DNA from 4 places in the Alkalihalobacillus sp. MEB130 genome. Region 1 is predicted to be linked to each of the others. Evidence: riboswitches for the same ligand, from Rfam matches in the RefSeq annotation. Region 1 holds a riboswitch; each other region holds the start of a gene.
What was found. Region 1 has a riboswitch for cyclic di-GMP ahead of N0O92_RS00985 (HD-GYP domain-containing protein). Riboswitches for the same ligand answer to the same signal wherever they lie in the genome.
Positions count from the first base shown of each region.

Region 2: it holds a riboswitch for cyclic di-GMP, as region 1 does, so the genes downstream of both, N0O92_RS16725 (methyl-accepting chemotaxis protein) here and N0O92_RS00985 (HD-GYP domain-containing protein) in region 1, are expected to answer to the same signal.
Region 3: it holds a riboswitch for cyclic di-GMP, as region 1 does, so the genes downstream of both, N0O92_RS12835 (bifunctional diguanylate cyclase/phosphodiesterase) here and N0O92_RS00985 (HD-GYP domain-containing protein) in region 1, are expected to answer to the same signal.
Region 4: it holds a riboswitch for cyclic di-GMP, as region 1 does, so the genes downstream of both, N0O92_RS04635 (type II secretion system protein) here and N0O92_RS00985 (HD-GYP domain-containing protein) in region 1, are expected to answer to the same signal.

Region 1 is NZ_JAOANA010000001.1:191,275-194,837, forward strand. Features, by position in the region: gene N0O92_RS00980 (methyl-accepting chemotaxis protein) at 1-885, opposite strand, end outside; gene N0O92_RS00985 (HD-GYP domain-containing protein) at 1,088-2,080, opposite strand; cyclic di-GMP riboswitch class I at 2,162-2,232, opposite strand; gene N0O92_RS00990 (LysM peptidoglycan-binding domain-containing protein) at 2,701-3,563, opposite strand, start outside.
Region 2 is NZ_JAOANA010000017.1:56,705-60,267, reverse strand. Features, by position in the region: gene nhaC (Na+/H+ antiporter NhaC) at 1-424, opposite strand, end outside; cyclic di-GMP riboswitch class I at 855-937, shown strand; gene N0O92_RS16725 (methyl-accepting chemotaxis protein) at 1,109-2,011, shown strand; gene N0O92_RS16720 (SNF2 helicase associated domain-containing protein) at 2,187-3,563, shown strand, end outside.
Region 3 is NZ_JAOANA010000011.1:131,242-134,804, forward strand. Features, by position in the region: gene N0O92_RS12835 (bifunctional diguanylate cyclase/phosphodiesterase) at 1-1,518, opposite strand, end outside; cyclic di-GMP riboswitch class I at 1,614-1,698, opposite strand; gene N0O92_RS12840 (YkvI family membrane protein) at 1,867-2,946, shown strand; gene pfkA (6-phosphofructokinase) at 3,447-3,563, opposite strand, start outside.
Region 4 is NZ_JAOANA010000003.1:220,781-224,343, forward strand. Features, by position in the region: gene N0O92_RS04630 (bifunctional folylpolyglutamate synthase/dihydrofolate synthase) at 108-1,424, shown strand; cyclic di-GMP riboswitch class II at 1,679-1,761, shown strand; gene N0O92_RS04635 (type II secretion system protein) at 1,875-2,099, shown strand; gene N0O92_RS04640 (type IV pilus modification PilV family protein) at 2,260-2,697, shown strand; gene N0O92_RS04645 (prepilin-type N-terminal cleavage/methylation domain-containing protein) at 2,697-3,152, shown strand; gene N0O92_RS04650 (hypothetical protein) at 3,149-3,563, shown strand, end outside.

The DNA.
Region 1 (3,563 bases):
TTGAATCGATTCTGAAATTTGATCGGTAGCTCGACTCGTTTCTTCTGCTCCTGCTGATAATTGTTCAGAAGAGGCTGCCACTTGCTCAGACGTTTCGATTACTTCCTTAATGAGCAATGATAAATTTTCTTTCATCGATTGATAGTTTTGAGCTAGCTGTCCAATTTCATCTTTAGAACGATCGTTTACGTTTGTTGTAAAGTCTCCGTTTCCAGCCATCGCTAGAGCTTGTCCAACGTTTGCCAACCGCTTTCTAATTTGATTTGCAAATAAAAGGACAACTACAACTGCAATTGCCACACCAATGACAAGTACGACGATAAGTCCCGTCAAAATTTTAGATATGGTCTCATCAATAAAGTGCTGAGACACTCCGACAAACCACATTCCGATTGTAGTACCACTAGCATCTTTAATAGGTTGATAAGCCGTCTGACTCATAACACCAGCTACATTCGCTTCCCCAAAGTAGTTATGTCCATTTTGCAAAACATGCTCGATGATCATATCTGACGCTTGTGTCCCAATCGCCCGCTGTCCATCTACTAATACGTTCGTAGTGACACGAGTATCATCTTGAAAAATTGTGACCGTCCCACCCGTCATTTCTGCGATATAATCGACCATCTCAAAATTATCATTGACTTGTGTCTCTCCTTTATAAAGGGAACCATCTTTGATTTCCCACTCTCCAGGATAGCGTTGGTCAATAGCCTTAAAAGACAAATACATATCTGAACGAGCTTTTTCAACCGCACTATCTTTTACCCCATCTGCGACTAGATGCTGTACGACGATTCCAATCACTATAGCAAAAATGAATAGAATCGTTAAAACTAACACGTTAATCTTTGTTGCCATTTTCATGTTATTAAACGTTTTCATGGTTGTCCCCCGAGTTAATTTAATGAATACTATCTTAATAGTCTTATAATCAATTCTACAATTTTCGACTTTTTTACACAATATACAACAATATTATACATTAGTTGTATTTACACTGTACATATAGGGAAAAAGTTAGTCATAAGGAAAAAGAGAAAGGTTGCTACTTCTTGTGTGTAAGCTCCCTTTCTCTTCTCATTAATCAATTCTTTTCTCTTATTATACTCTCCACAATTATAGTAGGCTGATCACTCAAGTTTATTTCTTTATTCACTTCTAGCAGACGAACAATCGGCCGATGTGGATTGGATTGAATTCTTGTTACAATGCCTTTTCCTTTGCTTCCTATATTCAACTGAACCTGAGTGCCTGGCGGGTAACTAATAATGGCTTGACTAAAAGCGAGAACAACTCGGTAACTATACGTCGTTTCAGATAACGCCATAATTTGTTCAATCGCTTCGTGTGGCAGGTATCCTTCTTTTGAGATCATATGATCATAATCATTTGCAACCGTGCATATTTGTGCAAATTCCAAAATTTGATTGTCCGAAAGCTTGCGCGGATATCCTTTTCCATCGAATGTTTCATGATGCTGATAAGCAATATGAGCTGACACCAAACTAATTTCACGGTTCGCTCTTATGATGTCAAACCCGACTTGCGGATGATCCTCTTTGTTTGTAGTCCTTGTTTTGCCAATGTCATGCAGCAAGCATCCTACTCCTAAATCATTAAGCTGGCTATATGTATAACGTAGCTTTTTCCCTATCTGCAAAGCAATTAACGTAACGTTCACCACATGCGCATATAAGGCTAGTCCTTGATCCACCGCCGTAGTCGGAATAAGCATAATCGCATTACGCTTTTTGACTTCTTCAATTAATTTTTTCACTGCTTGTTGAATGGGGATAAGTGGCAAAGACTGATTCGCTTTTGAAGCTTGATACGCTGTTTCTGTAACTGCTATGATATCCAACCAAGTTGGCATATCCATCATTTCTTCTAGTGAGATCCCATGTGATTTTGCGTCTTCTATAAATAAGTATTTGACACCAATCTCCACTAACTTCGCATGATACTTCGGATGGATGATCGTTCCTGCTCCTAGCAACACTCTTCGCTTTGAGTCAAAAATCGGCTTAGCTAGTTGCATAGTATGTTGATTGTATTCTTCGATGTGGATCATTCTCATAAGACAAGCTCCTTCTCTTTTATACCCTTTAAAAAAACTGATAGGCGAATACCTCAAAACAGATATACACCTATCAGTTTTTTCGGCAACCCGGCTACCATAGTCTTTTCCTTAGGCCCGTGGCTTTGCGTCCAAGTTTGCTAGTATCGTTTAAATGTTTTCTCTCTTAGTCTATTTTACACAATTCTACATATTTATCATAGATTATACAGAGAGATTTTACATTATTATATTTAACTGTCTCTATGACATGAGAGAATAAATGAGGGCCTTTATTAAAAAAGCCGCATTGGATTAAACCAATGCGGTACGTTTTTTCAACAGTATTATGAAGGACTTTCTCTTTAGGTTTCTGCCTTCAATTGTCCCTCATCAGCCTTATGAAGGACGTTTCCTTTTGGTTACTTCCTTGATTTGTCCTTCATCAACCTTATGAAGGACTTTTCCTTTACGATTCGCCTCTATTCGTCCTTCATCGGCTTGGTGAAGGACGTTCTACTTACGTTTCTCCCTTACTTTGTCCTTCATCAGCGCTTCACGAAGAACCGTCCCCCGGGTTTAAGGTTTCTGCCGCAGTTTATCCTTTATGACGCAAGCTAAAAGAACTCCTTCGTCCATCTCTACCTTCCAGCCGCTCTCCTCACTTGCGCCTGCATCGTATCCTGTATTAGTCCATCACTATGACGTTGGCTATTTAAAAAATGAATACAAAAATGGCCGTTGTAATTATTATCGCGAATCACCTGGTCTCCATGTGGCATTGAGTGCATCGCGGCCGCTAGTCGTCTTCCATCAACTTCAACGATAATTGCTCGAGGTGTCCAGTTAAAACTTCCTCCCCAAATTTCCCTAATGGTTTGCGTGTCTCTTGCCGTCAATGGCTCGCTATCAGCATGGTTACCACCCATAGTATGTCTCACTTGAAACGTTCTTCCTGTGTCAAAATCTGTAATGGTTGCAATTTTCCCTGTTGAATACACATATCTAGCCTCTGTCCACCAATCAAGCAGTTCTCCGTGACGAGCACTAACCACAGGTCTCACTGGGACATGAAAGACCGGAACCCTAATGGTTTGACCAACCCTTAACGTACTACGATCTGTCATATTATTAAAAGTTAACAACTCATTAAAAGGAACTCCATATTGCAGACTAAGTCCCCACATTGTATCCCCAGAACGTACTGTATGCGTCGTTTCGGTTCTTGTTACCGTTTGGTTTTGGGTAGGGGAAGAAGTACCTGATGTGCTTGGGATTGTTAACACTTGTCCAATATGAATCATATCTGAAGGTAAATGGTTGGCTTCTCGCAAAGCCTGTACCGTCGTTTGAAATCGATTCGCGATTGCGAAAAGACTATCTCCAGCTACAACCGTATAAGTAGTTGGGTTACTTGACGGTGGTGTATTAGCCGTTGGAGTGGTAGCAGAGCCACTAATCGTTAACACTTGTCCAACAAAAATTAGATCTGATGATAAATGGT
Region 2 (3,563 bases), on a different contig from region 1:
GAATCGTTCCTACAGCCATAAACGCAACACCGATGGTAGAGACCGTTGTAAAGGCGCTTCCTACTGATATACCCATAATCGCCGTTGCGATGAAGGCACTTGGTAAGAAATAATCAGTTGAAACAATTTGAAAACTATACGCTATCAACGTAGGAATCGTTCCCGATGCCATCCAGACGGCAATAAGGACCCCAATTAGCATGAAGATCATAATTGGTACGATACCTGATTTTACCCCTTTAATCATTCCCTCTTCCAAAGCAGGCCATGGTACACGTTTTAGTAGTCCATAGCCAATAATAAGGATAATTACTATGAAAATCGGTACATGCGGATGTGCAGCGAAGTGAATTAGCGAAACCCCGATCACACTTAAAATCATTCCAATAATAAGAAGAGCTTCCCATCCTCTTAATTTAATCATTTTCTTTCTTCCTTCCTAAGCCATACCTTTGAAACATAGTTTAAAAAGATACGAATACTTTCAAAATATAATAGATTTGTTCCTTAGCACAAGAACGCTTAAACGCTTTTAAGTGTTAAAGTAAACATACGTGTAACTATAAAGAGACTTTTAAGAGAAGTCAACTAGTAGATTTGAAACTGAGTAAGTAATACTTTTCAACTAATCGAGAAGATTTCGCCTCTTCAATTTTATCCATGCTTATAAGTTATACTTGCAAGCTCAGCCGTGGTCCAAAAAGATAAACACTGAGAGATACTACCTGAATTTGGATATTTTACAACGCTAATGGACTTTTCCCCCAAAATTTCTTTTTATGATATTATGGAAGTAAATAGTAAGAATAACGATTAGTTTCATCTAAATCGACTTTACTAGATGACAACAACTTAATAGAAAAAGGCAAAACTTTCGAAAGGGAGTGACGCAAAGCTACGGGCCTAACTCTTACGACATGGTCGCCGGGCTACCAAAGGAATAGATCGAAACCATTTGGCAAAACAGGTTTCTTTTTTTATGGACAGAAATGAGAAGGAAATGGCTAGTCTGTATACAACTTTTTCTTGTAAGAGATGAAGATTAACGTTTATGGAAGTCTATGTACGAATGAACAAATCATGAGCAAATAATAGAGGAGTTATAAGAATGAGCCATATTAGTGTACTATCAAAAATTGTGAATCAAGAAGCTGCATTAGAAGCACTCAATCGATCTTATGCGATGATTACGTTTAACTTGAATAAAGAGGTTCTTTGGGCAAACGAGAACTTTGCTAAAGGAATGGGATATGCAGCAGAAGAACTAATCGGATTGAGCCATAAACGTTTTTGTGTTCCGGAATTTGCCAACAGTAGCGAGTATGAGGAATTCTGGGGAAAATTAAAAAGTGGACAAAACTTCAATGAGAAAATTTTACGAGTCAAAAAAGGTGGTGAGCCGATTTGGCTACATGCTTCTTATTCGCCTGTGCTGAATGAAGAAGGAGTCGTCGTCGCTGTCTTAAAATTGGCTAGCGATATAACGGATCGAGAGCAAACGGTAAATGATCTCGTAGAAAAGCTACAGCATATTTCAGAAACCCTTCAAGAGAGCTCAAAAAAAGGGATCGAAACGATTATGAGTGTTTCTTCAAATACAGATGTTGTCACAAATGACTCAAATAAAAACATTGAAATTCTCGAAAACTTAAGTGATCAAATAAAGTTAGTTAAAGTCAGTTTAAAAAACATTCGTGACATATCTGCCCAGACGACCGTTTTATCTCTCAATGCCGGGATAGAAGCGGCAAGAGCAGGTGAACATGGCAGAGGATTTAATATAGTCGCTATTGAAGTGAAAAAGCTATCTGATCGAGTCAAATCAGTGGTAGAAGAGATTCATTGCAATATCGAAGCAATGACAACAGAAATCGAAAAAATCGGCAAGACCCAAACCAATATACAGAAAAACCAAATGCTGATCAACGAAGCCGTTGAAGAGTTTAACAACATGAAAGAAAATTCAAGCCGATTAAAAGAAGGAGCCGAAGCGTTTAAGGAAATTCTTTAGAGAGGAAAATCCTGGGAGTGGGTCAATTCAAGGTATTACCTACTTAAGTAAGCGAAAGAAAGCTCATAGAGATCATGATTCATCATAGCGTGATGCCATAAGCTTGACCTTTTTTGTTCATTCAAATTGTGATAGGGTTTAATTAACGACGAAATCAAAGAAGAGAGCGGAAGTCATGGAGATGAAACTAACTCACAAGATGATTAAAGAAATATGCGGTACGGTCTCCTATAAAAAAGGGGACTCTTTTTATCGTTCCAATAAAGTGACATTTCAAGAGTACAGCTTTGATTTCTGTAAGGCGACCGTTAGCGGGAAGGAAGACTTTCATGTCACCATTGAAAAAGGAGAAGCTGGGGACATTCAGATGACATGCAGTTGTCCTACCTTAGCCAATTTTCAAAAAAGCTGCCAACATATTGCGGCCGTTTTACTTTCGATTTATGATCTGCAACGTCAAGGAACATCTCCTTTACGTGTACAAGCCGAATTAGCTGCCTATGGTGAGTTAACAAAAGACTTTATCTCTCTTTTTCAAGAAAAAGTAACACAATCAAGTGGCCAGCAACGTTATTTTGAAAAAAGGGAAGTTCTGAATGTCAGGTTTACCATTAAACCTGTTTTGATCGGAAGAAATCAGCTCTTCCTTGGAATGGAAGTTGAGATCGGGAAGACCAAAGTACAAAACATACGAGAGTTTCTAGAAAATGTGAAACAAGGTAAACCTAGTGTAGGTATCTATGACCCGAGCATTCACTGTTTCTCCGAGGAAACAGATGCCGTTATACAACAGCTTATTAAGATTATTCATGATGAAAAAGCCTTTCTCGAAGCAATGCCTGCTGATACGAATCAGACATTACTGATTCCGCCATCCTCTAGGGAGGACCTTATCGCTTTATTCTCAAAAGCCCCATTCATTTCGCTTATGCATGATGGTCATGCATTTGAACGATTCAAACTGGTGGAAGGGGCACCTCCTATCCAGTTTACACTTAAAGAAACCGAGGGTCTCGATTATCAATTGGCAATCAAAGGGTTTGAGCGAATGAGTGTTTTACCACTTTATCGTTTGGTGTTGTGTGGAGGGGACGTGTTTTTGCTAGAGGAAAAAGATTGCGATCGATTATTTGAGTTAAAACAAATGCTATCGTCCCCAGATAAAAATATCGTTCCAATTCCACAGGGAAAAATTGAACTTTTTCTTACAGAAATTGTGCCTGGTCTGAAAAAAATTGGTGAGGTCCACCTTTCAAAAGTGGTGTCTCAGAAGTTGTTGAAAGCCCCACTTGTTGCCAAGCTCTACTTGGATCGTTTGAGAAATCGACTTCTTGCAGGACTGGAATTTCATTATGACAATATTCTGATTCAACCATTAGAAAGTCGAGACATTGCTAGAGGACCGATGGTGATTAGAGATGTGGAAAAAGAAGGGGAAATCTTGCAATTAATGGAGCAAAGCGGGTTTTCCAAAACAGATGGTGGTTATTTCATGCAAAATGAAATGCTTGAGTACGAATTTTTATACCATGTCGTTCCGAAGCTTAAACAA
Region 3 (3,563 bases), on a different contig from region 1:
ATCTAATGCAATTTGAATACCCATGGCTTGCAAGGCACGGAGCTGACTAATCGTATATTGCATATGACTTACGAGCGTACTTTCCGTTACTTCCAGAACTAATCTTGATGGATCAATCTCCGTTTCCTCCAAAATTTCCTTCACTTTATCAATTAAGTTACGCTGTCTCAGTTGTACGCTCGATAAATTCACTGATAAACGAATAGGCGGAAGTCCCTCTTGTTCCCACTGCTTCATTTGTTGACACGCTGTTCGTAGGACCCATTCCCCAAGAGGAATGATTAAGCCTGTTTCTTCCGCAATCGGAATAAAACTTGCAGGTGAAATCATCCCCATCGTTGGGTGCGACCATCGAACGAGTGCTTCGACTCCAACCATTTCGTTATTGGTTAGCGTTACTTGTGATTGATAATGTAAAACAAAGTCCTCAGTCGTAATCGCTTGTCTTAATTCTTTCTCTATTAACAACCGATTCGATAACTGATTGTCCATTGACGGTGAATATCTGCGCACTTGATTCATTCCCTTTAGCTTCGCATCATTCATCGCAGATTCTGAATGTTTGATAAGATCATCAACATTTTCACTATCTAGTGGAAAACTACTTATTCCAATGCTTGACGTTAAAATAAAATCATGTTCCTCCCACTGGACTGGTGTTGATAATAATTCAATAATCTGTTCACTATTTTGCTTCATCTTCTCAGCCGTAGTATTAGGATACAAAATAATAAATTTATCACTATTCCATCGTGTAAGTAGAGCGGTAGGTGGTATATGTTGTACTAGGCGCTTTGTAACCTCTTTTAACACCTTATCCCCCGCGTCGTATCCTCCGATGTTGTTAATTAAATTGAAGCGATTTAGATCGATAAATAAAAACGACACGATCTTGTTTTCTTTTTTTGCTTGATCAATCGCTTGCTTCGCCTCTCTTTTAAATTGTGAAGCATTCGCTAAGCCTGTTAATGAATCAATATGTTTGATCGTGTACATTTCCTCTTTCGTATGTTTATAATCAATGGCAATCCCACAAAGTTGTGCAAATTGCTCTAGTTGAGCAAGTTCCTTTCCTGTAGCTTCACGATTTTCTTTAAAATAAAGAGCAAACGTACCGAGTACGTTGTTCGTTGGTGAAAAAATAGGAATAGACCAACAGGATTTTAAATGATGCTTGTTTGCAAGTGTTCGATAGTCATCCCATAGTGAGTTCGTTTCTATATTAGAAACAATCGTTGTTTGCCTCTTGTATACGGCTGTTCCACAAGACCCCGCGTTTGGACCAACTTCTAATCCATTAATTTCCATCAAGTACTCATCCGAAAGATTTAATGAAAACGGTCTCTCTAATTTGTTTTGGAACTGGTTATATAATGATATGGAACAAATCGCCCCGTGAAGCTGCAACTCGACGCTTGCTACGACTGTTTTTAAAATGGATGAAAGGGGTTTGTTTGCTGCAAGCATCCCCACGATTTCGTTTTGCCAATGTAACGTTTCGTTTCTACCTTCCATCATGTGTGTTCCCCCTCAGTTGCTAAAAAACTTATCAAAAAAGCTATTCTACAAGTGGATGCAGAATAGCCAAAAAAATCACATAAATATGTAACATACTTGGTAACCAGGCGATCATAGTATTCCTACCTTAGACCCTAAGCTTTGCGTCCTATTTTTTCAAATAGTTTGCCTTTATCATAATATCGTTCATTTGTATTGGTACTATAGTTATATTATAGGATAATACGACAAAAAACAACACCTTTCGATTAAAAGAGCAATTATTCTAACTTTTGAAAAGCTAATAAGAATCTCCCATAACATCCATACTAAGAATTCTTACAAATACTCACATTGGTGGTGTTTTCTGTGGCAACTGATTCACCTACAAATATTAATGCATTTAAAATTGCAGCAACATATATTGGAACCATTGTAGGTGCTGGCTTTGCTTCTGGTCAAGAAGTACTCCAATTTTTTAGTGCGTTTGGATTGCTTGGAATCTGGGGAATTGTATTAGCATCTGCCCTATTTTTTATCTTTGGTTATATGATATTAGTAATTGGACGAGCATTAAGTGCCTCTGCTTACGTTGAAGTTGTCCGATTTTCAAATGGAAGATGGCTAGGATCGCTTATTGATTTGATTATAACGATCTTTTTATTTGGTGCGCTCGCTGCTATGATTGCTGGATCTGGAGCTATATTTGTCGAACAGTTCGGGTTATCTTCCTGGTGGGGAACGATTTTCATGGCTGTAGTTGCTCTATTTACGGTTATTCGTGGAATCAAAGGGGTTATTAATGCGATCAGTTTTGTTGTACCTGTATTGCTAGTGGCTGTCCTTTTTATTGCGATATATGGAATTTACCGTAGTCCTGTTACAAGTGCTGACCTTGAATTAACGACTACTCTAGTCGGTGCGGCTCCTAACTGGTTTGTTGCTGCTTTGAATTACGCTTCTTTTAATTTAGTCATTGCTGTTGCCATTTTAGCTCCGATTGGACCCAATGCCAAAAACCAAAGTACCCTGTTGTGGGGAGCACTTTTAGGTGCGCTTGGACTTGGTGTTGGTGTGGTCGCCATTTATTTTAGTGTATTATCTAATATTACAGACGTTGCTCATGTAGAAGTACCGATGATTTATATTGCGTCGCTTATTTCACCTATCGTTCAACTTTTGTTTGCGGTTGTTTTGTTATCTGCTGTTTTTTCAACCGCTGTAAGCAATCTGTACGGCTTTGTTTCTCGGATGACCTTTGTTGATCAGAAACACCGCATATGGCTCATCGTTGGAACAACATTTGCCGCTTTCATCGTTAGCCAGGTTGGATTTTCAACATTGGTTACGTATTTGTATCCTGCTGTCGGCTATGGCGGATTTATCTTTTTTGCTGGACTATTATATGTATGGTTCTTCAAACGTAATGAAATAAAAAGTGTAGAGTAAACTGATTAACCAGTTTTCAACCTCCTTGATATCATTAGATTCACCACATCTATGTAATATCTACATTATAAAATAAACTGATAGTGAAATGTTTGATGAAAATTAAACTTCAGACTGTAGACAAAGGCCTTTGAGTTTCATTTCTCAAAGGCCTTTTCACGCTAATTCTCCTATTATTTTTGATCGTTGAATAGTAGGGAATTTCTATCTTTCCTCTCAACAAAGCGGACGGGATGGGAGGGCCGACTCCTGCAGGAGGGAAGGGCAAGTTGAAATCCACCGGCGCAAGCCGGTTAGTTCAACGCCCGCCTGCGGAAAGCGTGCCCCCCATCCCGGGAGCGGATCGAAGCTCCTTTTCAAGTCCGAAATAATCGAGCACTTTTTAACAGATTCGGGGAAGCGCAATGGAACGAGCATGTGGTGAACACATACGCCTTAAAAACAACAAAAACAGCCATTAAAAAACGTGCCAGCTACATAAAAAGCTGGCACGTCTTTTTTTAAATGGAAAGTTGACTTGATAAGTCATACATTTTTGTATCGATCTCATGAGGCTTTGAAAAAACATCATCAAAGGTGTAACTAACTAGTTGATTCTTCTCTATCCCCACTGCTAG
Region 4 (3,563 bases), on a different contig from region 1:
CTTTTTTTTATATGATTGAATGTGCTACTTTAAATCGACAACATTCTACGTTATTATGAAACAAGGAAAAGAGAGAGCGGAACGTTAGAGACTGGAGGGATGAAGCGATGAAAACAGGAGAAGAAGCCATTGCATGGATACATAGCTTGTTGCCATTTGGAATAAAACCTGGTTTAAAACGAATGGAATGGATGCTGGAGCGTTTAGATAATCCTGAATTAAAGCTAAAAACCGTTCATATCGGTGGAACAAATGGAAAAGGTTCAACGGTCAGCTTTATGAGGCATGTGCTAGAAGCGGCTGGATATAAAGTGGGAACATTTACATCTCCGTTTATTGAGTGTTTTGAAGAGCGAATTTCGATTAATGGGAAACCAATTGAAGAAGAGGCTCTTGTCGCTGGGGCGAATCGTGTTCGACCTCTTGTAGAGGAACTAGCACAAACCGAACTAGGAAGCCCAACTGAATTTGAAGTCATTACAACCATCATGTTTGATTACTTTGCAAACGTCGCTAAGCCAGACATTGCTTTAGTCGAAGTTGGATTAGGCGGTCGTTTTGACTCGACGAATGTCATCACACCTCTTGTATCGGTTATTACTTCGATTGGGTTTGATCATATGCACATTTTAGGGGACACGTTGGAGGAAATTACGTCTGAAAAAGCTGGCATTATTAAAGAGAACGTGCCAATTGTTTCAGGTGTTTCCCAAAAAGTGGCGCAGCAACTAATAGAGGATACAGCTAACAAAAGTCATTCTTCCTTTTACCAGTTAGGAACGGATTTTTCAGAACGTTTGTCTGTTGTTGATGGAAGAGTTCAAGTTTTTACATTAGAAAGCGTATCGACTAAGTACAATGATGTAAGGATTCAAATGCCAGGTCCGCATCAAAGACAAAATGCGGCTGTTGCGTTTAAAGCAATTGAGTTACTCGCGAACCATGCAGACTTTTATGTAAGTGAAGAAGCCTTTTATTCTGGAATGCATGCCACAACGTGGACAGGTAGGTTTGAACAAATTAGTGACAATCCTCTCATTATTCTTGATGGAGCTCATAATAAAGAAGGATTCGAATCCTTATCCAAAACACTTGAACTGCATTATCCAGAAAAGTCTTACCGATTCTTACTAGCGGCTACGAAAGAAAAGGATATGAGTGTATTATTAAAGCCTTTTGAAAAGATGAACGCTACTTTCACATTTACTAGCTTTGAGTTCTTTCGAGCAGCTGAGAGCCAAACCCTATTTGAACAAGCTCAAGTATTACAAAAGAAATACAATGATGATTGGGAACTAGCGTTAACAGAAGAAGTACGATCGCTACGTGAGGATGAAATGTTAGTTGTAGCCGGTTCATTATATTTTATCTCATCTGTTAGGGAGAAGTGGCATCAGTCTGCATTTATGTATGAGAAGATATGATGGTTTTTGTAAGGAATGTTCCTGTGGATTGTCTATTTATTTATATATAGAGCGCAATATAACGGAAACCAAAACAACTTGCAAAAAAGATAGAAATATGTTGAAAAAATTTATGAACCTGGTAAGATGAATACAGTTAGATAATAACCGGGTCTTATGTACTGTATTTATCTGGTTATTCTTACCGAAAAGATTTTATTGCTATAAATAAACACATTATGGTATATTTTAACCAGTTCTTAATAACTACAAATGATATTTAAGGAGCTATGAAATACGACTTGTAACTGGGCACCTAAGTCGTACGGAGCGAGTGGTGCAACCGGCCTTTACAACCATTACTTTGGTTTGTTTGGGCCTTTTTTTATGGTATAACTAGCATTCTACTTTTGTATTTAAGAGCTTCACTCTTAAAGATATATATTTCCGTAAAACAGGGAGGAACATCGAATGATGAAAGCTTTAACGAAACGACTTGGATTGAACAATCAACGCGGTTTTACGTTAATTGAGGTATTAGTTGTTATTGTGATTTTAGGTCTACTTGCTGCAATTTTAATACCTAACGTAATTAGTTGGATTGATAGGTCTGATGAACAACTCGATATAATAGAAGAACATATCGGTGATGACCTAAATCAAATAGAAGGCTATTTTGATAATGATGGGGAATAAGATTAGTTTTGATGTGCTGCCACCTTTTGTGGCGGCATCTTTTTTCAAACAATAGTTTTCTATTATTTATAAAAATAAAAATTGTTTTATACATAGTATAAAACTATTGTTCTTCTATAGTTGCAAGAACTGATCTAAGAAATATACAGGAGGACACACCATGAACAACGAGAAAGGTATGACATTGATTGAGTTGCTAGTCGCCATTGTTATTGCAGGTATCATTGTTGTACCTCTTGTTACTCTCATGGTGAGCACTCTTACGGTTTCGCAAAGTCAGGGGAAAGAAACGAATATAGCGTATGTTGCCCAAGAAGTAATGGAAAAAGTGGTTCATCAAACCCCAACACTTGGGATCGGACAGTATTGTTGGAGTAATATGGAAGGTCAGTGTAGTGGATACACGCTTCTTACTAACCTTTATAGTAACTCTGCCGTGCATGACGAAGTCGTTGTCATCGTTCGTGTTACTGATTATGAAGGTCCGTTTCATGAAGTGACGGTCAAAGTATTAAATGAAACAACGGTATCTAACGGTTCAAACGAGGTTGCTCGTGAAAACGAAATTGAACTGGTAACGGTGGTGAGAACGCCGTGATGAATCAAAGAGGATTTACGCTAGTAGAAGTGTTGGTTGTTATTGTGATTTTAGGGTTGTTTCTCCCAGTTGCTTATTCCTTAATTTCCTATACGATGGATGGCCAGAGACAAGTGATTGCAGAAAATGAAGTGCAAATAGAAGCAAGGCGCATTATGGAATATATGACAGAGAAAATGCGAGACGATGCTAGATGGGTTGGGGAATCGGATTCGAATATGAAACTAGTCAAAAACGAGACGGTTTGGTTGATTTATGAAAAGGAAGGTACTCTTGGAAACATGAGGCTTCCTGGGGCAAACGGCCGCGTGTTATCACAATCGATTGAAACGTTTATAGTAACGGAATCTGATTCAAGTACCCAAGTTAAGCTCGAAATTACAAAACCTCGCGCTTCGATCGTGCTAGAGTCGACGATTCACTATTCGAGGTTTGTAAATGAGGTGAGCGAATGAATATGAAAACTCTTTTATCTTCTCAATATGGGGGCGCTCTCGTTACCGTTTTAGTTGTGATTGTCCTTTTTTCAATTGCCGCTCCCATGCTCGTGAAGGTGACGGTACATAGCAAAAATTCAATAGAAACCAATGTAGAAACGCAAGAAGAGTTTTACAGAGCAGAAGGGGCGCTCAGACTTGTCCTTCATGAGATGGAGTCATACCGAGGAAATCATGTAGATTTGCTTGATGGAAATGGAAACGTCGTAAAAGATGGGGCAGGAAATGAAATTCAAATTCAGCAGGTAGGTCCCTATTTTTACTTGCAAGACGGAGTCATTCCTTCTTCAAAGGTGATAGGTGAGAGGACCGTTAAAGTTGATATAACGAAAATAGAAATAGACTCTGAAACATATAAAGCAACTTTAA